4 regions of the Hymenobacter swuensis DY53 genome follow, and region 2 is predicted to be linked to each of the others. Evidence: riboswitches for the same ligand, from Rfam matches in the RefSeq annotation. Region 2 holds a riboswitch; each other region holds the start of a gene.
The links. A riboswitch is a leader RNA that binds a small molecule or an ion and turns the genes downstream of it on or off. The one in region 2 is predicted to bind S-adenosylmethionine.
Positions count from the first base shown of each region.

Region 1 (5,976 bases), 400 kb from region 2:
TCTCCACCGCGTTGCTCAATGCTATCCAGCTGCAACCGAAATTTACTTACAGTAGCGGCTTTGAACAGCGGAGAAACCCGCACCGGATCGAAGCCTCCGGAAAAACCATGGCCTGGCTCACTGTACACGCGGCCATCTACTCCCCCGGTTATTGTCCGTTTTTCCTGTACCCGCTTTATGGGCCGTTTTTCCAGCATCAGGAAGCCGCCCGCCCAGTGGTGGTACTCAGCAGGTGTCCATTCCTGACCCGTATATTCTACCTCGTGACGTAACGTGTCAAACCCCATGATACGGCGGTGCGTGTAGGTTTGCTGCACATAGTCCTGCTGCTCGTAGTTCTTTTCGATGGCCCTAATCACCTTTTTCATGATGCGTTTCGGATCCTGCGACTGAGCAATCACATGTACATCGGCCAGCGCAAAAGCAGCAGGCACGAGTTGTACACTCAGGGCAGTGGCGCTCTGCACCGGCAGCATAGCGGGCTCGTAGCCAATGCTGCTTACCTGCACCAGTTCGCCCCGGCCCACTGCCAGCCGGAACCGGCCCTGGGCATCTGTTACAGTGCCGGCGCTGCGGGCGGGTACAGCCACCGTGGCGAAGGGTACCGGTTTCCCCGTTTTGCGGTCGAGCACCGTACCGCTGAGGGCAAGAGCTGTCCCGGTTTTGACAGGCGGGCGAAGGGCCGCGTTCTGCTGCCCCAGCTTAGCCGACGGCATATCTGCGAAGGAAACTGGAGTTGCTGGCTGCAGTACAGCCACTGTTGACGTGGCCGCATGAGGCGGCTGGATGGATTTCAAATATAAAAGTCCATCAATGGCCTCACTCCAGAGGCCGGAAATTGGCAGAAATTCGAAAGCGTATGTGGTCAGGCGGCGGCCCGGCGCATCGTGCTTCAGGCTGACGAAACTGTACTCTTGCCCCTGGGCCAGCAGATTGGCTTCCAACGTGCCCGGGGCAGGCAGCGGGACAGTCTGGTGCCTGCCCCAGTAACCGAAGCCATGGGCGCCGCTACCGGCCAGTGTACTGAGTACGTATACCGCGTCCTCACCCAAAGCCGCTTTCACGATCTGGCCCATCGGTTTGAACTGCTTCAGTTCAGCGTTTTCCAGACTACTCACCTTGCCCGACAAATGCCCGATGGCACCCCAACACAGTACCTTTTCCTGAGGGTGCTGGCGCAGATACCACAGCAGGTTGTCGGCCATCTGCGCGTCGCGGGCATTGCTGTCAGCAGCTTTAAAGTCGGCGGAATCCTTAGCGGCGGGGTCGTTGGTAGTGTAATCGTGCGCCAGCGCCTGTACGCTGCGTATATGCTGTAGCCAGAACGCGGCCCGCTCCCGCCGTTTGGCATCGGGGCCAGCCCCTATCCTTTCCAGTATCTTACGGACTTTACCCAGCTGCATGTTAAACAGCACAATCTGATGAGAAGGCGGAAATATGTTTTGTTCCCCCATCATACTCAGGCATTCGTCCAGATAATCGTAGGCAATGCCATCTGCTCCTTTTTCAGGCTTCAGGAAGTTTTCCAGCTCCTCCAGCATCTCATCATTACCCCACCCAATCTGCGAGTCAAAACCGGCTACACGCAGCCCATTCTTTCCCAGCAGCGGCAGCAGGGCCTGAAACTCCTCCGTTTCCGTCCAGACCGGATATACCGAAGCCATAGTAGCAGTCGAGGCCGGCGCGCCCGTCTGAACTTCGCGCTCGGCGCGGTCCAGTGCGTAGAAGCCGCTTTCAAACGCCACAGTAGTAAAACCCATCCGCTCCTGCAGAAATCGTATCAGCCTGATTTTCGCCTGCGTAACCGTCCCGACGCCATGCGTCGGCTCGCCGAGCATTACCACCCGCGCACCGCCAATTTCCTGGCGGAGGAAGTCCAAATCTGAGAAATTGGTATCAGCCGGATCAATCGTACGCACTGCATGCACAGGCAGAGCTTGGGTAGTAGTAGCCGGGGCAGACTGAGCCAGCGTGCGGACGGAGCTGCTGAGCAAAAGCAGTATGCTGAGCAGCGCCAATTGGCGGATAGGCACGAACATGCGAATAAGATAAAGAGAAGAGATAGACCGGCTGGCAAGCTATAACCTTTTGCGGCATTCTGGCCCTGTCACAGGAGTAGCCCCCACTTCTTTCCACCAGGATTTATGGTACAAAAAATCGCCCTGCCGCAAATGCAACAGGGCGATTCTTGTGAAAGATCGGGCAGCTTGACGCCGCTTATTCTTTTTCCAGGCGCAGTTCAGCACCAGCGTCGCTCTTTAGCGTGAGCTTATCATCAGTGAGCGTTACTACAGTAAACGTGTTGCTTTGGGCAGCACCGTCGGGCGTCATCGTAATGGTTTTGCCGGCCTGGTTGAAGTCGTATTTACCATTTACCGCGCCAGCGGGCGAAGTCATGTTGTACTGGCCGTTGGCAAAGAAGGTAATCCGCTCGTCTTCCTGAGCATCGGTTTGCTTTACTTTGTCGCCGGTGGCACTTAGCTCTTTATCGGTTTTCCACACTTTGCTGGTAGCACCATACAGCATATTTACACCTTCTACTTTGCCTTCTTTGCTACCGCAGGAAGCAGCAGTGAAGAGCACCAATAAGACAAGCAGGCTGGCCAGAAGGCGGAAAGGGGAGGTCAGGGTTTTCATGGGGGAGAAAGAAGTAAGGTGAAGAAAGTAGCAGGGTAAGGCACAACCCATTTTCAGGGCCATTACAGCGCCTCTTACGGGGTCAGCCAATAAGATGTTCGCTGCTTTCAAACCTCAACCGTACAGAATCGATGGGTTGTACAACCAATTGCTTACCACGGCGTAAGACACCCTGACGCCCCCGCCCTGCTGCAGTCCGTCACTTCTTTCCCCTCTTTTCCTCTTAACGCATCTACATCTTATGGGACTGTTCGATTTTCTCTCCAACGAAGGCGAAAAAAAACCGGTTGAACCCGCCGCAAAACCGGCTGCCGGTGGTGCCACGGATTTCTTCGGCAACGCTGATAAAACAGCCGCCGCCGGTGAAACCTACACGGTAGTAAGCGGTGATTCCCTTTCCAAAATTGCTCGCAACCATTACGGCGACGGCTCCAAATGGCACCAGATTTACGAAGCCAACAAAGCCATTATCGGCTCTGACCCCGACAAAATTGAGGTAGGCCAGGTACTTACGCTACCCAAAGCTGTAAGCTAGATCAACTTCTTGGTAATATTCAAAAAGGCAGCCTTACAAAGGCGGCCTTTTTGCTGTTTATATAAGGTTGAAGACAGTAGTTTTTAGTCGCCTGATACACGAGTAAGTAAGGGCTGATAACCCGCCTGTTTACTTTCTACTTCGCAGCAAACGGGCCACTACAAGTACAACGCACCTGACAATTGTTTCTCTATCAATCCTATACAATCAACAGTTCGCCCGGCTAACAAAGGGCCAGCCGGGAATAAATATTTTTCATGCAGCTTGCATATCTCAAAAATACGCTGCTACCTTTGCAACACCAACCCGGTACTCCTTCGTTAGCGACGAGGAAGTTTTCATAGGATTTATACAGAAGTGGCGAGAGAATAGGCTCCCTGACCCACTGGCAACCTTCGACCGCGCGAAAGGTGCCAATTCCTACCCGACCAGCCATTTGGCGGCGGGGCATATAACCCAGGAGTACCATGCACAACGCCCCCACTTTCGCCCAGTTCGTCCCCACCGCTCCGGCTACCTTCGGGTCTGCCGCTTCGCCGTGGGGTTTCCGCGTTTCCCCAGTTGCCGCTCTGGCCACCTACCGAATGCGAATGCGTGGCTGTTGCAGCGCGTGTTGTTGCTGTTGCTAGCCTGAGTCCGGCTACGCAGCCTCCCCTCCTCCTTTTTTTATCCCGGCTCTGACCGGTGGTGCCGACTTCCGGCACCCGGCAGCCCCACCGCATTCTAACCGCCTTGCATCCAGCATTTTTCGGTGGTTTTGATGTGATTCCTGCCTCACTCAGGCAGGCTTTTTCCAGCGGTTTGCGCTCCTTCTTCCGATATCCCAACGCCTTCTAAATCAGCCTCATCATGTCCACGCAGAACTTCCACTTCGAGACGCTCCAACTCCACGCCGGCCAGCAGCCTGACCCCATAACCGGCTCCCGCGCCGTGCCGATTCATCAGACCACCAGCTACGTGTTCAAGAACGCCGAGCACGGCGCTAACCTGTTTGCCCTGAAGGAGTTCGGCAATATCTACACCCGCCTAATGAACCCTACCACCGACGTATTTGAGCAGCGCGTGGCGGCCCTGGAAGGCGGCGTAGCGGCTTTAGCGGTATCGTCGGGGCAGGCGGCCCAGTTCATTGCCCTCAACAACATCCTGCAGGCCGGCGACAACTTCGTGAGCACCACGCACCTGTACGGCGGCACCTATAACCAGTTCAAGGTGGCCTTCAAGCGCCTGGGCATTGAGGTGCGCTTTGCCGACGGGGACCAGCCCTCCAAGTTTGAAGCCCTGATCGACGAGAAGACTAAGGCCATCTACCTAGAAACCATTGGTAATCCCAGCTTCAGCATTCCGGATTTCGAGGCCATTGCCGCCATTGCCAACAAGCACGACTTGCCGCTTATCGTGGATAATACCTTCGGGGCGGGTGGCTACCTGTTCCGGCCCCTGGAGCACGGCGCCAGCATCGTGGTGGAATCGGCTACGAAGTGGATTGGAGGCCACGGCACCAGCGTGGGCGGCGTGATTGTGGACGGCGGCACCTACGACTTCGGCAACGGCAAGTTCCCGCAGTTCACGGAGCCATCCGACGGCTACCATGGGCTGATTTTCAACGATGTGTTCGGCAAGAACGGCCCGTTCGGCAACATTGCCTTCATCATCCGGGCCCGGGTAGAAGGCTTGCGGGACTTCGGTCCTTCGCAGAGCCCGTTCAACTCCTTCCTGCTGCTGCAGGGCCTCGAAACACTGAGCCTGCGGGTAGAGCGTACCGTGGAAAATGCGTTGCGGGTGGCTACCTGGCTGGAGCAGCATCCGCAGGTGGAAGCTGTCAACTACCCCGGCCTGCCCAGCAGCCCCTACCACAAGCTGGCCCAGAAATATCTGAAGCGCGGCTACGGCGGCGTGCTCACCTTCGCCATCAAAGGCAGCAAGGAAACCGCCACCCAATTCATCGACAACCTGAAACTCGTGAGCCACTTGGCCAACGTGGGCGACGCCAAGACGCTCATTATCCAGCCCTCGGCTACTACCCACCAGCAGCTTTCCGATGAAGAGCAGCGCGCGGCCGGCGTACTGCCCACGCTGCTGCGTCTGTCGGTAGGTATTGAGCACTTTGACGATATCCGCGCCGATTTGCAGCAGGCTTTCGATGCGGTGCGCAACGCCGCCACGCCCAATACTGCCGAAGGCACCCTACTGCCCGAACCCGAAACTGAACACGCTGCACCGCTGGAAGTGTAAAACTTGAGAGGGGTTATCGTCCGGCCGCAGGTGAGAGAGCGGCCAGGCTAGCACCTTCCAGCATGTGGCGGCGGGCGTACGCCGGAGCTTTTCGTGAGAGAGGAAGCCCCGGAATCAAGTCGCCCGCACCTTTTTCTGAGAGTTGAATTATGAGTGATGAATGATGAATTGGCAGCCCAACCCATCCACGCAAAGCCCCATTTCATCATTCATCACTCAACTCTCCTAATTCATCACTCATAATTCTCCCCCAATGCCTTCCGCAGAATCCCATGTGTTTCGTTTGCCCCGGCCGCTGCGGCTGGAAAACGGAGCCGTGTTGCCTCGGGTAGAGGTGACGTACCACACTTACGGCCGCCTCAACTCCTCCCGCGACAATGTGGTGTGGGTGTGCCATGCCCTCACTGCCAACTCCGACGTGCTAGACTGGTGGCCCGGGCTGGTAGGGTCAGGCTGTCACTTCGATCCACAGGACTGGTTTATTGTATGTGCCAATGTGCTTGGCTCCTGCTACGGCACTACCGGCCCGCTTACGCCTGATCCGGCAACGGGTGAGGCCACTTTTCAGCATT
Region 1 covers NZ_CP007145.1:4,165,861-4,171,836, forward strand. The annotation lists gene HSW_RS19305 (erythromycin esterase family protein) at 1-2,039, opposite strand, end outside; gene HSW_RS19310 (lipocalin family protein) at 2,218-2,637, opposite strand; gene HSW_RS19315 (LysM peptidoglycan-binding domain-containing protein) at 2,879-3,172, shown strand; SAM riboswitch class I at 3,517-3,630, shown strand; gene HSW_RS19320 (O-acetylhomoserine aminocarboxypropyltransferase/cysteine synthase family protein) at 4,022-5,404, shown strand; gene metX (homoserine O-acetyltransferase MetX) at 5,658-5,976, shown strand, end outside.
Region 1: another riboswitch for S-adenosylmethionine. It lies ahead of HSW_RS19320 (O-acetylhomoserine aminocarboxypropyltransferase/cysteine synthase family protein); the one in region 2 lies ahead of metH (methionine synthase).

Region 2 (5,976 bases):
AGCAAATCGGCAGTGCTTTGGGTGAAGTACAGATTAGGTAAGGTGAGCCGCTGGCCCTTGGTGAGTTGGGCTAGTCCGTCCAGCCGTACTGGCAGTGTATCCGGGGGCACAACAGCCCGGGCCGGGGCTTTCGGTACTATCCAGCCGGGGCCGCCCGAACCAAGCGCAGCCGGTTTCGCCACAGGCAACGGTCTTGCTGCCAAGGCTGCTGGTGGCACGGGCGTACCCGCCTCCCGAACTTCGGAAGGAGGTACGGGCAAGGCCGTCCAGAGGTAGCGGGTGGGAATGGGTTCGAAGATGGGCCGGCCGCTGAAAAAGTCTTCCATCGACACATCGGGCCGCTCCCACCCCAGCACTAGCCTCGATTCCAGCGCATTCTGGTAATACTCAACTCGCAACGCGTACACTTTGCCTGCCTCCAGCCGCACCCGCACCTGCCCATCCGTAACGTACTGGTTGCGCCAGGATTCCAGCAGCAGCCTGTTGCCGATCCACACCCGCACGCCATCATCCACTGTCAGGTGCAGAATATAGAGGCCCGTGGCCGGTGCTTCCAGGAAGCCGGTCCAGCACACCGAAAAATGTTCTTTGCTGATACCGGTAGCCGGCGGCCGACTGTGCCACTCGAAATCCAGCTGCGCATCGATGCGCTCCACCACGGCTTCCTCAAAGTTTTCGCCGTTATAATACGTAGCCGCCAAGCCGTGCGCGGGCAGAGTTTGGGCAGTAGTCGGAAGGCAGGCGGAAGCACACAGCAATAAGGTGCTCCAATAGAAATAAGTCACGCGGCAGGTAGATTGGGCTACAAGATAGAAGGGAGCCCGCTTTTTCCTGCAACACCGCAACTCACCCTACGCTTTTTCCTTCCGCTACTGTACCACCACCTCCACGCGACGATTGCGGGGCCGTTGCTGTGGGTCGCGGTTGTCGGCTACCGGGCGGGTGCCGCCGTAGCCCCGCGCCGCCAGCCGCACCGAGTCGATGCCCTGTTGCACCAAGTACTGGCGTACCACCCGGGCCCGCTGCTCGGAGAGGCGCAGGTTCAGGGCCGCCTCGCCCACATTATCGGTGTGGCCCGCTATTTCCAGCCGCATAGCCGGCTGCTCGCGCAGGCGACGGGCCAGCGCGTTGAGCGTGGGACGACTGGAAGGCAGCAGCGCAGCGGTGCTTTGGGTGAAATAGAGGTTAGGCAGCGTTACGGCCGCGCCTTTGCTCAGGGCCGATAAGTCCGGCAGCGGCACCGTATCCGGCGGGGCCACCGGATTTGTCGGCGGCGGAGTACGGCGGGGACGACGTACGGGCCGGGGCGCAACCGGAGCCACCGGCCGCCGCCCCACTACTACAGCCGGCTTAAGAGGCGTACTGGTTACGCCGGGCGGTAGCCCCGCCGTTTGCGGGCGGACTGGTTGAGCTTCGGGTTTGCTGGCCGCTACCGGTATGGGCACCGCCGTAGCCGGCAGGCTGGCGTACAGATATGCCGCCGGAATCGGCTGCGGCTCCTCCATGGTGGCCGGTAGCTGCCAGGCCAGTGAAGCGCGCGAATCCTGACCGGCTTGGTAATAGTCTACCCGGATGGGGTAGTAGCGCCCGGCCGTGAGGGCAATCTGCGCCGTGTAGCTGCTGACGGCTTGGTTTTGCCAGGAATTCAGAATACGCTGACCGCCCACCCACACCCGCATCCCGTCGTCCGTCGTCATCCGGAACGTGTACACGCCCGTTACCGGGGCGTACAGGTGACCCTTCCAGCGCGCTGAGAACCACTCGCCCGGTACGCCCGGCCCCGGCGACACAAAATGGTCGCCAGTCGGCCCGATGGTCCAGTTGAAGTCAATGCCCGGATCAATACGACTGAGGGCCAGCTTCCCGAAGTTCTGGCCCTCGTAGTATTGCCCCCGCAGGCCTGCCCCCTTGGTACGTGGCTGCGCGGTACTTAGGCCACTGAGCAGCAGTAGCCATCCAAAGGCCATGTTTCGGAAGTAGCGGGCTGGTAGCATAGCGGGATACAGTTACGGGTGAAAGCAAATTCGGCAGAACTTCAGAAGCAGGAAAAAGGAATTCAACCAAGCGGCTGCTTTACCACAACGAATTATCGGGCGGCACCTATATATTTTTTTTCCGCAACACCGCGCACCAACGCAGGCCAGACGGTTCGGGCCGAATTGATTTTTGCCGATTCCGCTGTATCTTCGCCGTGTTACTTATCCAGAAAGACCGAGGGATTGGGCCCGATGACGTCTTAGCAACCTGAAATAAAACAAGGTGCTAACTCCCGTTTCAGGGCCTTTCCGGGCTCTGGAAGAAGATAAGAACAGGCGTGCTCCCGGCGCGGCTCTTTCTGGATAGGCACTTTTTGCCGCTGATTCCCCTTAGAAGAGCCGATATGCCGACCGTCCTCACCGCCTCCGCCCCTACTGCGTCTCCCCTTCACGACATCCTGCGTCAGCGCGTGCTGATTCTGGACGGCGCCATGGGCACCATGATTCAGCGCCACACGCTCACGGAGGAAGATTTCCGGGGTACGCGCTTTGCCAATCACTCGCATCCCCTGCGCGGCAACAACGATTTGCTCAGCCTCACGCGGCCCGATATTATCCGGGGCATTCACGACGAGTACTTTGCGGCCGGGGCCGACATGGTGGAAACCAACACCTTCAGCGGCACCACCATCGCCCAGGCCGACTACGCGCTGGAGCACGTGGTATATGAGTTGAACTACGAGTCGGCGCGGCTAGCGCGGGAGTCGGCGGATGCCTTTACGGCCCTCACGCCCGACAAGCCGCGCTTCGTGGCCGGGGCCGTGGGGCCAACCAACCGCACCGCCAGCCTCTCGCCCGACGTCAACCGCCCCGGCTTCCGGGCCGTGACCTTCGATGAGCTGGCCACCGCCTACCTGGAGCAGGTGCGCGGCCTCGTGGACGGCGGCTCCGACGCGCTGCTCATCGAAACCATCTTCGACACGCTCAACGCCAAGGCCGCTTTGTACGCGGTGCAGAAGTTCTTCGACGAAGGCGGCAAAGTGGTGCCGGTCATGATTTCGGGTACGATTACCGACGCCTCGGGCCGTACCCTGAGCGGGCAGACCGTGGAGGCCTTCTGGAATTCCATCCGCCACCTGCCGCTGCTGAGTGTGGGTTTGAACTGTGCCCTCGGCGCCGACCAGCTCAAGGTGTACATCAAGGAGCTGAGCCGCATTGCCGACGTGCACATTTCGGCCTACCCCAACGCCGGTTTGCCCAACGCCTTTGGCGGCTACGATGAGTCGGCCCAGGAATTTGCGGGCGTGGTGGAAGGCTACTTGGCCGACGGCCTCGTGACGGTAGTGGGTGGCTGTTGTGGCACCACGCCCCAGCACATCGGTGAGTTGGCCCGGCTGGCGGAGAAATACGCGCCGCGCACCCTGCCCAAGGTACCCAAAGCCACTCGTCTGAGCGGTCTGGAACCGTTTGGCGTGTACCCCGACAGCCTGTTCGTGAACGTGGGCGAGCGGTGCAACGTCACCGGCAGCCGCGCCTTTGCCCGCCTCATCCGGACCGGCAACTACGAGCAAGCCCTGCAAGTGGCCCGCGACCAGGTAGAAGGCGGCGCCCAGGTGATTGACGTGAACATGGACGAAGGCATGCTCGACTCGGAGCAGGCCATGACCACCTTCCTGAACCTGATTGCCTCGGAACCCGACATTTCGCGGGTGCCCGTCATGATTGACTCCTCGAAGTGGAGCGTGCTGGAAGCCGGCCTCAAGTGCGTGCAGGGCAAGAGCATCGTCAACTCCATTTCGTTGAAGGAGGGCGAGGACGTATTCCGGCAGCGGGCCCGCACCGTACGCCAGTACGGCGCGGCCGTGGTGGTCATGGCCTTTGACGAAAACGGCCAGGCCGACAACTACGAGAAGCGCATCGAAATCTGCCAGCGCAGCTACGATATCCTGGTGAACGAAGTCGGTTTCCCGGCCGAGGACATCATCTTCGACCCCAACATCCTGACGGTGGGCACCGGCATGGAGGAGCACCGCAACTACGCGCTGGACTTCATCGAGGCCGTCCGCTGGATCAAGCAGAACCTGCCCGGCGCCCTCACCAGCGGCGGCGTTTCGAACATCAGCTTCTCGTTCCGCGGCAACGATGTGGTGCGTGAGGCCATGCACTCGGCCTTTCTCTACCACGCCATCCGCGCCGGCCTGGACATGGGCATCGTGAACCCCAGCCAGCTGGCTGTGTATGATGAAGTACCCCAGGATCTGCTGGAGCTGGTGGAAGACGTGCTGCTGAATCGCCGCGCCGATGCCACCGAACGCCTCGTGGACTTCGCCGACACGGTGAAGCAGAAAGACAAGGTGGAAGTGGTGGCCGACGCCTGGCGCAGTTTGCCGGTGAAGGAGCGTTTGCAACACGCGCTGGTGAAAGGCATTACCGAATTCATCGACCAGGATACTGAGGAAGTGCGGCAACTGGTAGGCCGCCCGCTGGAGGTGATTGAAGGCCCGCTGATGGCCGGCATGAACGTGGTCGGCGACTTGTTCGGTGCCGGCAAGATGTTCCTGCCCCAGGTGGTGAAGTCGGCCCGCGTAATGAAGAAGGCGGTGGCGTATCTGGAGCCTTACCTGCTGGCCGACAAGCAAAGCGGCGACCGGCAGACGGCCGGTAAAATCCTGCTGGCCACGGTGAAAGGCGACGTGCACGACATCGGCAAGAACATCGTGGGCGTGGTACTAGCCTGCAACAACTTCGACATCGTGGACCTGGGCGTGATGGTGCCGCTGGAGCGCATCCTCGATGAAGCCCAGAAGCAGCAAGTGGACGTTATCGGCCTCAGCGGCCTGATTACGCCGAGCCTGGATGAGATGGTGTACGTGGCCCAGGAGATGGAAAAGCGCGCCCTGAAAACTCCGCTGCTCATCGGCGGTGCTACCACGTCCCGCCTGCACGCCGCCGTGAAGATTGCGCCCAACTACAGCGGCCCCATTGTGCACGTCAACGACGCGTCCCGCTCGGTGGGTGTAGCCGCCGCCCTGCTCGGCTCGGCCGATGTGGAATATGCCCGCACGGTGCGCGAGGAGTATCGCCAGCTCCGTGAGGACTACGCCGGCCGCCAGCGCGACAAGAACTACCTGACCATCGAGGCCGCCCGCGAAAACGGGTTTAAAGCCGACTGGAAAACCACGCCCATCGTGAAGCCGACCTTCCTGGGTACCAAGGCCCTGGAAGACTACGACCTCGCAGAGTTGGCCACCTACATCGACTGGACGCCGTTCTTCCAGACCTGGGAGCTGAAGGGCCGCTACCCGCGCATCCTCACCGACGAGAATGTGGGCGAGGCCGCCACTCAGCTTTTCCAGGATGCGCAGAAGATGCTGAAGCAGATCATCGACGAGAAGCTGCTCACGGCCCGCGCTGTCATCGGCTTCTGGCCCGCCAACACCGTCGGCCACGACACCGTGCAGGTGTTCACCGACGATACCCGCCAAGAAGTTGCCACTGAGTTTTTCACCCTGCGCCAGCAAAGCGAAAAGGCCGAGGGTGTGCCCAACCTGGCTTTCTCCGACTTCGTGGCCCCGCTGGAAACCGGCCGCCAAGACTACATCGGGGGCTTTGCCGTAACGGCCGGTATCGGTATCGAGAAGCACCTGGAGCGGTTTGAAGCTGAGCACGATGACTACAGCAGCATCCTGATGAAGGCCCTGGCCGACCGCCTTGCCGAGGCCTTTGCCGAGCGCCTGCACCAGCGCGTGCGGGAAGAGTTCTGGGGCTACGACCCGGCCGAAAACCTTTCGAATGAAGACCTCATTCAGGAGAAGTACAAAGGCGTGCGGCCCGCGCCCGGCTACCCCGGCTGCCCCGACCACACCGAGAAAATCACCCTGTTCAACCTGCTCGACGCCGAAACCGCCACCGGCATCCGCCTCACCGAAAACCTGGCCATGTACCCCGCCTCTTCCGTGAGCGGCCTCTACTACGCCCACCCCGACAGCCGCTACTTCGG
Region 2 covers NZ_CP007145.1:4,565,573-4,571,548, forward strand. The annotation lists gene HSW_RS20910 (OmpA family protein) at 1-785, opposite strand, end outside; gene HSW_RS20915 (OmpA family protein) at 870-1,967, opposite strand; SAM riboswitch class I at 2,196-2,309, shown strand; gene metH (methionine synthase) at 2,381-5,976, shown strand, end outside.

Region 3 (5,976 bases), 2.2 Mb from region 2:
GGCCTTTGCGGCTATGCTGGTGTTCAATATTCTGAGCTACTACTTCACCTGGCCGCAGGTGTGGGGCGCAGCCACCCACGCCGAAACCTTCTGGCTGTTCGTGGCTATCGGCTTCGGCGCGCAGCTCATTGACGGGCTGCTGGGCATGGGCTACGGCGTGGTCACAGCCATTAGTCTGATGAGCCTGAACATTGCGCCCGCCGCCGTGAGTGCCAGCATCCACACCGCCGAAATGTTTGCCAGCGGGGCCTCCGGCTACCACCATTACCGCTTCGGCAACGTGAACAAGCGCCTGTTCAAGGCCCTCCTGATTCCGGGCGTGCTGGGGGCCATTGCGGGTGCGTATCTGCTGTCGAAATTCGGGGAAACGTATGCCGGCTACGTGAAGCCGTTGCTGGCGGCTTATCTGCTCCTCTTAGGTATTCGCATCATCAGCAAGGCGTTCAGCAAGCCTGGCCCGCGCAAGAAGCACAAGAAGCTGGGGCTACTGGCCGCGGCCGGCGGCTTCCTCGATTCGTTCGGTGGGGGCGGCTGGGGGCCGCTCGTGACCAGCACACTCATTGCCGGGGGCCGCACGCCGCAGTACGTTATCGGCTCGGTGAGCGTCACGGAGTTTTTCGTCACGTTTGCCAGCGCCGTCACGTTCTTCGCCACCCTAGGCATCTCGCACTGGCAGATTATCCTGGGTCTGATTCTGGGCGGAGTAGCGGCCTCCCCGCTGGCCGCCCGCCTCGCCGGCCGACTGCCCGTGCGCTGGATGTTTGTGGGCGTGGGCCTGATGGTCATCGTCTGGAGCCTCTGGGCACTGCGGAAGCTGTTCATGTAACTATCCTGCTTACTTCGTTGACACAAAAGAGACCTGCTACATATGTATGTGGCAGGTCTCTTTTGTGTCAACGAAGATGATACTTACGCAGCTTGTTGCGCCGCATTATTCTGCCCCAGTTTGCTGTGCTTGCGGCCGTAGCCGAAGTAGATGGCCAGGCCGATAGCCAGCCACACCGCCAGCCGCAACCACGTTTCCCAAGGCAGCGCCAGCATCATCACCACGCAGGTCAGGATGCCGAGGATGGGTACCAGCGGCACGAAAGGCGTACGAAAACCGCGCGGCGCATCCGGCTCCCGCTTGCGCATGATCAGGATGCCCACGCACACCATCACGAAGGCCAGCAGTGTGCCGATGCTTGTCATCTCACCTACCACCGAAATCGGCACGAAGCCGGCAAACAGCGCAATGAACAGCCCCAGCAGCAGATTCGACTGCAGCGGCGTGCGGAACCGCTCGTGAATGCGCGCAAAAACCGGGGGCAGCAGGCCGTCTTTTGCCATGCTGAAAAACACCCGGCTCTGGCCCAGCAAGTCCACCAGAATCACGGAAGTGTAGCCGATGATGATGGCCAGAATTACGGCCGACGACAGCCAGGCGTAGGGCGTTTTCTCGATGGCAATAGCCACCGGCGCGGCGCTGTTCTTGAACTCGGTGTAGTTGGCCAAGCCGGTCATCACGTGCCCGAAGAGCACGAACAGAATAGTGCAGATAACGAGCGAGCCAATGATGCCAATGGGCATGTTACGCTGCGGATTCTTGGTTTCCTGGGCCATGGTGGCCACAATGTCGAAGCCGATGAACACGAAGAACACCACGCCCGCCCCGCGCAGAATCCCGCTCCAGCCGAACTCGCCAAAGGTGCCGGTGTTCTGCGGAATGTAGGGTTGGTAATTGGCCGGGTCGATGTACTGCCAGCCTAACGCAATGAACACTAGCACCACCGACACCTTCAGTGTAACCACCAGCGCGTTAAACCACGCCGAACCCGACGTACCGCGAATGATAATCAGGGTGATGGCCAACACGATCAACATAGCTGGAATGTTGACGAAGCCGTGCACAATACTGCCGTCGGCCAGCGTAGCTGTTTCAAACGGCGACATCACCAGCTGCGGCGGCACAATGATGCCGTATTTGCTCAGGAATTTGAGCAGGTACTGCGACCAGCTGATGGCCACGGTGGCCGCGCCCACCGAGTATTCGAGCACCAAATCCCAGCCGATAATCCAGGCAAACAGTTCGCCCATGGTAGCGTAGGCATAGGTGTAGGCCGAGCCGGCCACGGGCACCATGGAGGCAAACTCGGCGTAGCACAGCGCCGAAAAAGCGCAGCCCACTGCCGCCACCACAAACGAGAGCGTCACGGCCGGACCGGCGTTGTTGGCGGCGGCAATACCGGTGAGCGAGAACAAGCCTGCTCCGATAATCACGCCGATGCCGATGGTGATGAGGTTGAAGCCGTTCAGACTTCGTTTAAGCGTTCCGGCGCCGGTTTCGGCCGCCTCCTGCCGCAGCAGTTCCAGTGATTTTCTGAGCATAATTAGGTGCGTCGGACATCGGCCCGACAGGTCGTAAAAGAAGAGGGAAGCAAACGGATAAAGCGGCCCGAATCTGCCGGAGCCACCACGGCCCCGGATGGCAGAAAACCAGCAACGGAACCAACTTCAGCGCAGCAGTATCGGGAAACGGCGGGCACCAACTGGCGCGCGCACTTTGGACTAGGGGTTAGCTACAACAACGCGGGCTACAACAGGCTGCGGCCATGCCCGAGGGGCGCAAAGCGGCGGCAGAAACGGCAACACGGGCTGATAAGCAGGGCAGAAAGCGCACGGCAACTTGTTTTTATATGGTCAGGAATTGGCACCGTTCCGCAGCTTGCGGGTGGTTGCCGACGCGTCATCGAGCCTGTCTCTCAGCGCCTCTGTATAAAAACAATCCTTTGGCTAGAAAGAATTGATGGGGCAAAGGTAAAGCCAGATTGCTGCCCCCGCAACCAGGAAGCAACTGGTGGTACGCTGGCCTCACCCAATAATACACCTCTCCACACCGTCAAAAATCCCGCGACGCGGCCTGGAAACGAAGGTTTAATCAAAAAATTTAAATTTTCACGAAGGCCAGTTTTGGCCCAGTTATGTCAAAACTGGCACCGGAGTTGTAATTACCCTTGTAGCAGCCCGCTTGCCAGTTCAGGCAACGGCGCACTGCTTTCACCGATACAACTTCCTCCGCATAGCCTCATGAAAAAGCTCCTCATCCTTCTCGCTGCCTTCTCCCTTTCCGCCGCTGCTGCCTCGGCCCAGACGACGCCCGTTAAAGCCGCCCACGGCCAGCACATGAAAGGAGGTAAGATGCACGGCGACAAAGCCCCCAAAACGCCTGAGCAGCGCGCCGACCACGCTGCTCAGGCCCTCACCAAGCAGCTTGGCCTCTCAGCTGCCCAAACGGCCCAGGTTCGCCAGCTCCACCTCGACCGGGCCCGCCAGATGCAGGCCCACAAGGCGCAGGCCGGAACCTCCACTGGCACCGACAAAAAGCAGCATCACGAGGCCATGAAGGCTGAAAAAGCACAGTACGAAGCCCAGCTCAAACAAATCCTGAGCGCTGACCAATATGCTAAGTACGCGCAGCTGCAGGCAGATAAAATGGCCAAGCACAAAGCTCACCGGCAAGGCATGAAGCCGGGTGCAAAACAAGGTAAAAGCTAACTCTCTCTCCCATCGTGCAAAAAGCCCCGGCGTTTCCGTCGGGGCTTTTTTGGTTGTAGCAACGTGATGCTTCGTGTCGTATAATTGAATGGTTGAACCTTTGCTGGCTAAATACCATTCGCAAACCTTGATGCTAAGAGCCGTGCTTCTACGGTTTTTCCGACAAGAGATTCTCCTCGGCAAACCACCGCAGCCGGTAGCACATGATGGCTGTTTCGCCGAGCTGCGCCAGCAGCCGATAGTTGGCCACGGCCCCCACTGCTGCCCCAATCACCGGCACCAGTTGGGCCAGCTTAGCCAGGTCGATATAGTCGCGGTACTCCTGCTGGAAGGTGCGCCAGTCGAAGGTTTCGGCCGTGACGGTTTGCTGCGTTTCGGGCCATGCTGCTAGCTGTTGGTAGGTTTCGCGGCGGGTGTGCTGGCTGCTGAAGGCCAGCTGAAAGATGTGCAGCAGGTAGAGCCGCTCGGGAAAACTGCGTACGTCGTGGCCATAGAGGGCCGCAATATCGAATAGCAGCTTGAGCTTGATGCCCAGCAGCAGCGGAAAATCGGCGAGGCCCAGCAGGAAGCCGCCGGCTCCGGTCACACCACCTTCCAGGGCCGCCGTGTTACGGTACGCCCGGATACGGGCCCGCACCCGCTCTTCCCGCTCCTGCAGCGTGCCTTCCAACACCGGCCGCTGGGTAGTGTGCGTGGAGCCGAAGAGCACGCCCTGCACCATTTTCTGAATGGCCGCAGTAATGGCGACGTGCACTTTTTCCGGCAACAGCGCATTCAGCCGCGCCTGCACCCGGCGCGTAACGCGGTTCAGCAGCGTGGGCTTCTGCTGCATCTGCCGCTGCCAGGCGCGTAGTTCAGTCAGGGCTTGCTGGTCGGTCGGTAGAGACATGGCGGTGTACAGGTTGGATCTGAAACGAAATGTAGCGGTAGCAGCCACGAAGCGAAAAGTACCACCATTCCCACCCGGAACCAGAACTTAGTGTATCGGGTATCCTCCAATGAGCCGTGTCGCTTTTCCAACTGATAATACTTCCGATAATACTTATTCCGACCAACACTGGCCGGAACAAATTCGCGCTGATGATTCCACCAGAAATACCCACGAACCGCGTGATACAACAGCAACAGCGCTACTGGTTCGATGGCAATTCCGTGGCTTTTTATCATCAACCAAATGCTCAACCCCAACCAAGCCACCGAAAAATAGATGTTCCGATACCGTGTGCCCGGTGAGAATGTCAGCATGGCTAACCTTACCGTAAATCCTGCCAGGAACAACCCCATTGCTTCCTGAGCGCCGGGTGTAAGCGTCGAGGATTTAGCCAGCAGCCTGACCGGAACTGCCGGCCAAGCCACAAGCGAGGCGTAGGCACCCAGTATCAGCCACTCATGCCAGCGCAGCGGCTGCGCTATCAACCCGCTTCTTGTATCTGAGAGAATCGTTCAGGGCTTTTTACAGCATATATCCGCTCAATCATTTCCACCACTTTTAGGCCCTCCAGCGCATTAGTGGTGGCCTGGCCGCGCTGGCGGAGAGTATCCACTACGTTGTCGATAACGTGGACGTGGTTGGCGGCCGAGCCCTGGTAAGGGCCATACTGGTTGGCGGGGTTGGTGGGCGCAAGTTCGGGCATGGTGTAGTCGCGCAGGTGGCAGTAGTCTACTTTGTCCATGTACTGACCACCGAGGCGCAGACTGCCGTGCTCAGCCACCACCGTGAGGGAGCTTTCCAGGTTTCGGTCCCAGACGGCGGTGCTGTATTGCAGGGTACCAGAGCCACCGCGTACCAGATCAAACGTGATAAGGCCGCTGTCCTCGAATTCGGTGAGGCCGGCGTGGTTGAAGTTGCGGAAGCGGGCCGCGAGGTTGGTGATGTCGCCGAACACCCAGAACAGCAAATCCACGAAATGGCTGAACTGCGTGAACAGCGTGCCGCCGTCGAGGGCCTGGGTGCCGTGCCAGCTGCCGGGCGTATAGTACCGCTCGTCGCGGTTCCAGAAGCAGTTGAGCTGCACTATGTGTACCTGCCCGAGGCGGCCTTCGTCCATCACCTGCTTCAGCCAGGCAGCCGGCGGCGAATAGCGGTTCTGCATCACCCCAAACACCAGCCGGCCGGTTTGCCGGGCTACTTCTACCACCGCTTGGGCATCGGTGGTGCGCAAGGCCATGGGTTTTTCGATGACAACGTGTAAACCCGCCCGCAAGCCCTGTTGAGCCTGGGACGCGTGCAGGCCGTTGGGCGTGGCCACCGTCAGCACCTCGGCGGCGGGGCCGTGGGCGAGGTAGTCATGGAGGGAAGCATAAAACGGCACGCCCGGAAACTCCTGGGCCAACTCGGCGGCCAGCTCCGGCCGCGCGTCCACCAAGGCCGCTAAATGCGCCTCCGGGTGCCGGGCCACCAGCGCGGCGTGGCGGCGGCCGATGTGGCCCACACCGCAGATA
Region 3 covers NZ_CP007145.1:1,861,458-1,867,433, reverse strand. The annotation lists gene HSW_RS25080 (TSUP family transporter) at 1-826, shown strand, start outside; gene HSW_RS09390 (amino acid permease) at 910-2,367, opposite strand; SAM riboswitch class I at 2,669-2,761, opposite strand; gene HSW_RS09385 (guided entry of tail-anchored proteins factor 1) at 3,067-3,534, shown strand; gene HSW_RS09380 (EcsC family protein) at 3,683-4,423, opposite strand; gene HSW_RS09375 (Gfo/Idh/MocA family protein) at 4,947-5,976, opposite strand, start outside.
Region 3: another riboswitch for S-adenosylmethionine. It lies ahead of HSW_RS09390 (amino acid permease); the one in region 2 lies ahead of metH (methionine synthase).

Region 4 (5,976 bases), 2.2 Mb from region 2:
CTACCTAAAGGCGCTTTACCACACGGCATTTTCCTCGTTTCTGCAGGATATTCTACTGCGGCTGCTTATCCTGGGTGGGGCTCTGCTGTTCGCTCAAGGCATCTTATCGTTTCACGGATACGTGCTGTGGTACGTGAGCGTGAATGGGGTGCTGGTACTCTTGCTGACTGGTTATCTGCTACACATTGGGGAGTTGCACTGGCGGCCCCGGCGGGCGGTGCTGGCGGTTCGGCCGGTGCAGGAATTGCTAAGCGTGGGTGCCTTTACGCTCCTGAGCTCCCTGGCCGGCAGCATCATCATGTACATTGATAACCTGATGGTAGGGGCCCAGGTGAACCTGGCGGCGGCCGGTATTTACGGTATTGCCTTCAACATTAGTACGGCCCTGGCTATTCCGGCCCGTTCCCTCAACAAGATTGCCTTCCCCTTATTAGCCGACTACTGGAAGCAACAGAACTTACCGGGCATGGCCGATTTCTACCGGCGCACCACCCGTCTCAACACCCTCATCGGCTGCTTTCTGGCACTGGGCATTGGGCTGAATCTGGACTTCATCTACTCCTTCATGCGCGCCGACTACGCGCAGGGCACCGTGGTGGTGCTCTTGCTGCTGGGCAGCCGTCTGTTCGATGGCATCACCGGCGTCAACGGCCTCATCCTGATTACCTCCCCCCGTTACCGCTTCGACCTGATTTTTAACAGTTCCCTGGCCCTACTTACCATCGTCCTCAACGTGGTGCTGATTCCGCGCCTCGGGATACTAGGAGCAGCCCTGGCCGCGGTGGCCGCCCAGATGAGCATCAACCTGGCCCGCACTTGGTTTGTATGGTACACCTTTAAAATGCAGCCGTTTACGTGGCGAATTCCGCTGATTCTGCTCATCACGGCTGTGGCGGGTGGGTTGGCATGGCTGGTGCCAACGCTTGACTCGCCACTGCTTACCATGCTGCTCCGGTCTACGGTAATAACTGCTGTATATAGCGGCCTGATTCTGGTTACTGGCACCGCCCCCGAGGTAATAACACTGTTCAGGAGCCTAAAAAAGCGGCTCGGCTTTTAGCCTGTTTCCGGTAGCCTTCCGTCCCCTTAGCACTTGGGTTGCTTGCTCCCCGCAGCAACAGGGCGTTAGCTTTGGCGGGCCACCAACCACCACAATTTCTTCCTTAGAAAAGAAAAATTTGGAAGTATAAAATTCTGGCTCGTACATTTGGGGTACCAATTCTTTACCCCAAAAAGGATTGTTTTTATACAGAGGCGTGGAGAGACAGGCTCGACGAAACGCCGGCAACCAGCGGAACTTCCGAAACGGTGCCAAGTCCTGACCATATAAAAACAAGTTGCCGTGAAATCCTTGTTCAACGCCACCGCCGCTTCTGCTACCTTCTGTGCCGTACAGCATGGATGTTGTGGGTTGATGGGTATGTGTTGTTGTCAGGGCTAGGCACGCTCCCGTTTTTCTGGTTTGTGCGCCGCCCATTCCTGAGCTGATCCGCGCGTTTGTGCCGTCGGCCAGAGGAGTCGCACGCCCGTTTCTGTTTCGTTGAAAACCGCGCTGCGCCGTTGCGTAGTCCGTTTTTGTCGAGGCCATCTGCTGGCCGGAACGCTCTGCCCCTTTCGGCAAAGCGCTTCCTCCTCCCCCTTCCTGCTATGCCTGTAGCTGATGCTGCGCCGGCCGCCCACGCCTTGCTGGACCGTCTGCGCCCTCACCTGGTGGCCGCCTCCGCCCTGGAGCGCCTCCGTCTGGTAGCCGAAACCTTTCCTGGTCAGGCCGTTTTTTCTACCTCTTTCGGGCTGGAAGACCAGATAATCAGTCACCTGATTTTCGTCCACGACCTGCCTATTGAGGTGTTCACCCTCGATACCGGTCGCAACTTCCAGGAAACCTACGCCACTTGGAACAAGACGCTGATCAGATACCAGCAGCCCATTGCGGTGTACGTCCCGCAGCGTGAAGCCCTCGAAAACCTCCTGCTGCACAAAGGCCCTAACTCCTTCTACGAGAGCGTGGACAACCGCAAAGAGTGCTGCCACATCCGCAAGGTAGAGCCTTTGAACCGAGCTCTGGCCGGCCGCGGGGCCTGGGTAACCGGCATCCGGGCCGAACAATCCCAGAATCGGCAGACGATGGACCCGCTGGAGTGGGACGCAGCGCACAACCTCGTGAAAATCCACCCGCTGTTTGATTGGACCTGGGAGCAGGCGCTGGCCTTTGTGCAGCAGGAGGGCATTCCGGTGAATCCGCTGCATCAACAGGGTTTCGTGAGCATCGGTTGCGCCCCCTGCACCCGCGCCATTCGTCCCGGCGAGGATTTCCGGGCCGGCCGCTGGTGGTGGGAAGACCTTTCGGCCAAGGAGTGCGGCCTGCACACCACTGCCGCCCCACACGACGGACCGGACCCGGTGGTGGAGCCGGTACCAGCCGGGTAGAACGGCAAAAAAAGAACGCCATGCTGAGCGAAGTCGAAGCATCTCTACCGCTGGCTACCAATTTGATTCCAACGACAACCGCTCCGTAGCCCAGGGTTTAAACCCTGGGCTAATGAACCACACGAAGCGGTAGAGATGCTTCGGCTGCGCTCAGCATGACGGACAAAAACAGAACTGAAATCCAGACTTCATATGAGTACCACTTTCGATTACCTCGACCGGCTGGAAGCCGAAGCCATCCACATCCTGCGGGAGGTAGCGGGGCAGTTTGAGCGGCCGGCCCTGCTGTTCTCGGGCGGCAAGGACTCTATTGTGCTGACGCGCCTGGCCGAAAAAGCCTTCCGCCCCGGCCGCTTTCCTTTCCCGCTGGTGCACGTGGATACCGGCCACAACTTCCCCGAAGTGCTGCAGTACCGCGACCAGCTGGCTGCACAACTTGGCGAAAAGCTGATCGTGCGCAAGGTGGAAGACACCATTAAGCGGCAGCGCCTGCGCGAGCCAGGCGGGAAGTACCCCAGCCGCAACCCACTACAGACTTACACGCTGTTGGAGGTAATTGAGGAGTTTGAGTTCGACGCCTGCATTGGCGGGGCCCGCCGCGACGAGGAGAAGGCCCGGGCCAAGGAGCGCATCTTCTCGGTGCGCGACGAGTTTGGCCAGTGGGACCCCAAGCGCCAGCGCCCCGAGCTCTGGAACATCTACAACGGCCGCATTCAGAAGGGCGAAAACGTGCGCGTGTTCCCTATTTCCAACTGGACGGAGCTGGACGTGTGGCGCTACATCCAGCGCGAAAACATTCCGCTGCCCGATATCTACTTCGGCCACGAGCGTACCTGCGTGGTGCTGCCCTCGGGCCAGCTGCTGGGCCTCTCGGAGCACCTGCAGCTGGATGAAGAGGACGAAATCGTGACCCGGCAGGTGCGCTTCCGCACTGTGGGCGACTCCACCTGCACCGCCGCCGTGGAAAGCGACGCGGCTACCGTGGAGGACATCATCCAGGACCTGCTGCTGGCCAAAGTGAGCGAGCGGGGCGCCACCCGCCTCGACGACAACATCTCCGAAGCCGGCATGGAAGACCGCAAGCGCAACGGATACTTTTAAGTGGTGAAGTTGTGATAGGTGAAGTCGTGAAAATCCTCACGCTTCACCCCATCAGCACAGCAATTCACAATTTCACAACCTCACAATTTCACTAACATGGACTTACTTCGATTTATTACCTGCGGCAGCGTGGACGACGGTAAAAGCACTCTGATCGGGCGGCTGCTGTACGACTCCGAATCCGTGTCGCTGGACGTGCTGGCGGCGCTGGAGAAGCGGCAGGCCTCGGGCGGCGTGGTTGACTTGGCGTTGCTGACCGACGGGCTGCGCGCCGAACGGGAACAGGGCATCACCATCGACGTGGCATACAAGTACTTCACCACCCCGCGCCGCAAATTCATCATCACCGACGCGCCCGGCCACGTGCAATACACCCGCAACATGGTGACTGGGGCCAGCAATGCCGACCTGGCCATTGTGCTGGTGGATGCGCGCCAGGGCGTGATTGAGCAAACCCGCCGCCACACCCTCATTGCCGCGCTGCTGGGCATCCGGCACTTTGTGCTGGCTGTGAACAAGATGGACCTAGTGAACTACGAGGAGGCCGTGTTTGCCCGCATTGCCACCGACTACGCCGAGCTCACCAACCACTTCCACCTGCCCGCCGCCACGGCCATTCCGCTGAGTGCTTTGCAAGGCGACAACGTGGTGAAGCCCAGCCAGCACCTGCCCTGGTACACCGGTCCCAGCCTGCTCGAACACTTGGAAACCGTGCCCGGCGCCGTAGAAACCGCCGCTGCCCCGCGCTTTCAAGTGCAGTACGTCATTCGCCCCCAGACGCCCGAGCTGCCCGACTACCGCGGCTATGCCGGCCAGATTTTGAGCGGCAGCTACCACCGCGGCCAGCGCGTGCGGGTGCTGCCCTCGGGCCTGGAATCGGAAATTGAGGCTATTGAGGTGAATCAGCAGGAGGTGGAAACGGCCACCGCCCCCCAGGCCGTAGTCATGCGCCTGCGCGACGACGTGGACGTGAGCCGCGGCGATGCGTTGGTGCTCGCCGGCCCGGAGGCCCCTACCCTCACCCGCGAGTTGGAAGCCACTCTGTGCTGGATGAGCGAGCAGCCCCTGTGGCCCGGCCGCAAGCTGCTGATTCAGCACCACTCGGCCCTGGCCAAAGCAGCCGTGCCGGCCATTCTCTACAAAGTGAATGTGCAGACGTTCGGCCGCATCCACACCGAGCAAGCCCAGCTCAACGACATCGTGCGGGTGCGCCTCAAAACCGCCCTGCCCCTAGCCCTCGACCTCTACCAGGAAAACCGAGCCACCGGCTCCTTCATCCTAGTAGACGAGCTGACCGGCGACACCTTGGCCGCCGGCCTGGTAGAAGCCGCCAACGCCGAGTACTTCACCGCCCCGGTAGCGCCGCCAGTAGCGTTTTCGATTTAGGCTGCTGACGAACAGAACGTCATGCTGAGCATGTGGCGCATCAAGCTAGTGTGCGAAGCATCTCTACCGCTGGCTAATCAGATGGCAGCACCGATAACCGCTCCATAGCCCAGGGTTTAAACCCTGGGCTACTGAACCGCCTGAACGAAGCGGTAGAGATGCTTCGGCAAGCTCAGCATGACCGACAATTCACTCATTCACCACTTCACCATTTCACCGATGCAAACGCCCCGCCTTACGGTACTGGGTGCCGGACCCGGCGACCCGGAGCTGCTCACGCTCAAAGGGGCGCGGGTGCTGTCGGAAGCCGATGTGATTTTGTACGACGCGCTGGCTAACCGCGCCCTGCTCGGGCACGCCCGCCCCGAGGCCGTGCTGGTGCCCGTGGGCAAGCGACGCGGCATGCGCAGCCACTCGCAGGACGACATTAACGCCCTGATTGTGGACCACGCCCGCCGCTACGGCCACGTGGTGCGCCTCAAGGGCGGCGACCCGTTTGTGTTCGGGCGCGGCCGGGAGGAGATGCTCTACGCCGAAGCCCACGGCCTGCTGACGGACTACGTGCCCGGCATCAGCAGCGCGGTGGCCGCGGCCGGGGCAGCGGGTATTCCCGTCACGCACCGGGGCTTCAGCGAAGGCTTCCGGGTGATTACGGCCACCACCGCCACCGGCGAGCTGGCCGGCAGCATCCGGGAAGCCGCCCGTGACGCCCGCGGCACCACCGTCATTCTGATGGGCCTGGGCGAGCTGCCGCGCATTGTGCAGGCCTTCTGCGAGCAGGGCCACGCCGATACGCCGGCCGCCATCATCCAGAACGGCACCCTGCCCCACGCCCGCCTGGTAACCGGCCCGGTTGCCGAGCTGCCCGCCCGCGCCGCTGCCGCCGAAATCGGCGCGCCGGCAATCATCATCATTGGCGAAGTCACCCGCCTGGCCACGCCGGAGAAGCTGGCGCTGCTGCCGGAGCTGTACGCGGCGTAGTTGCCTCACCCCCAACCCCCTCTCCGGCAGAGAGGGGGCTCTAATTCTAGCTTTAGGCACTGTTCGGCCATACCCTCCACC
Region 4 covers NZ_CP007145.1:1,875,984-1,881,959, reverse strand. The annotation lists gene HSW_RS09445 (lipopolysaccharide biosynthesis protein) at 1-1,060, shown strand, start outside; SAM riboswitch class I at 1,242-1,333, shown strand; gene HSW_RS09440 (phosphoadenylyl-sulfate reductase) at 1,648-2,427, shown strand; gene cysD (sulfate adenylyltransferase subunit CysD) at 2,620-3,528, shown strand; gene HSW_RS09430 (sulfate adenylyltransferase subunit 1) at 3,625-4,914, shown strand; gene cobA (uroporphyrinogen-III C-methyltransferase) at 5,092-5,895, shown strand.
Region 4: another riboswitch for S-adenosylmethionine. It lies ahead of HSW_RS09440 (phosphoadenylyl-sulfate reductase); the one in region 2 lies ahead of metH (methionine synthase).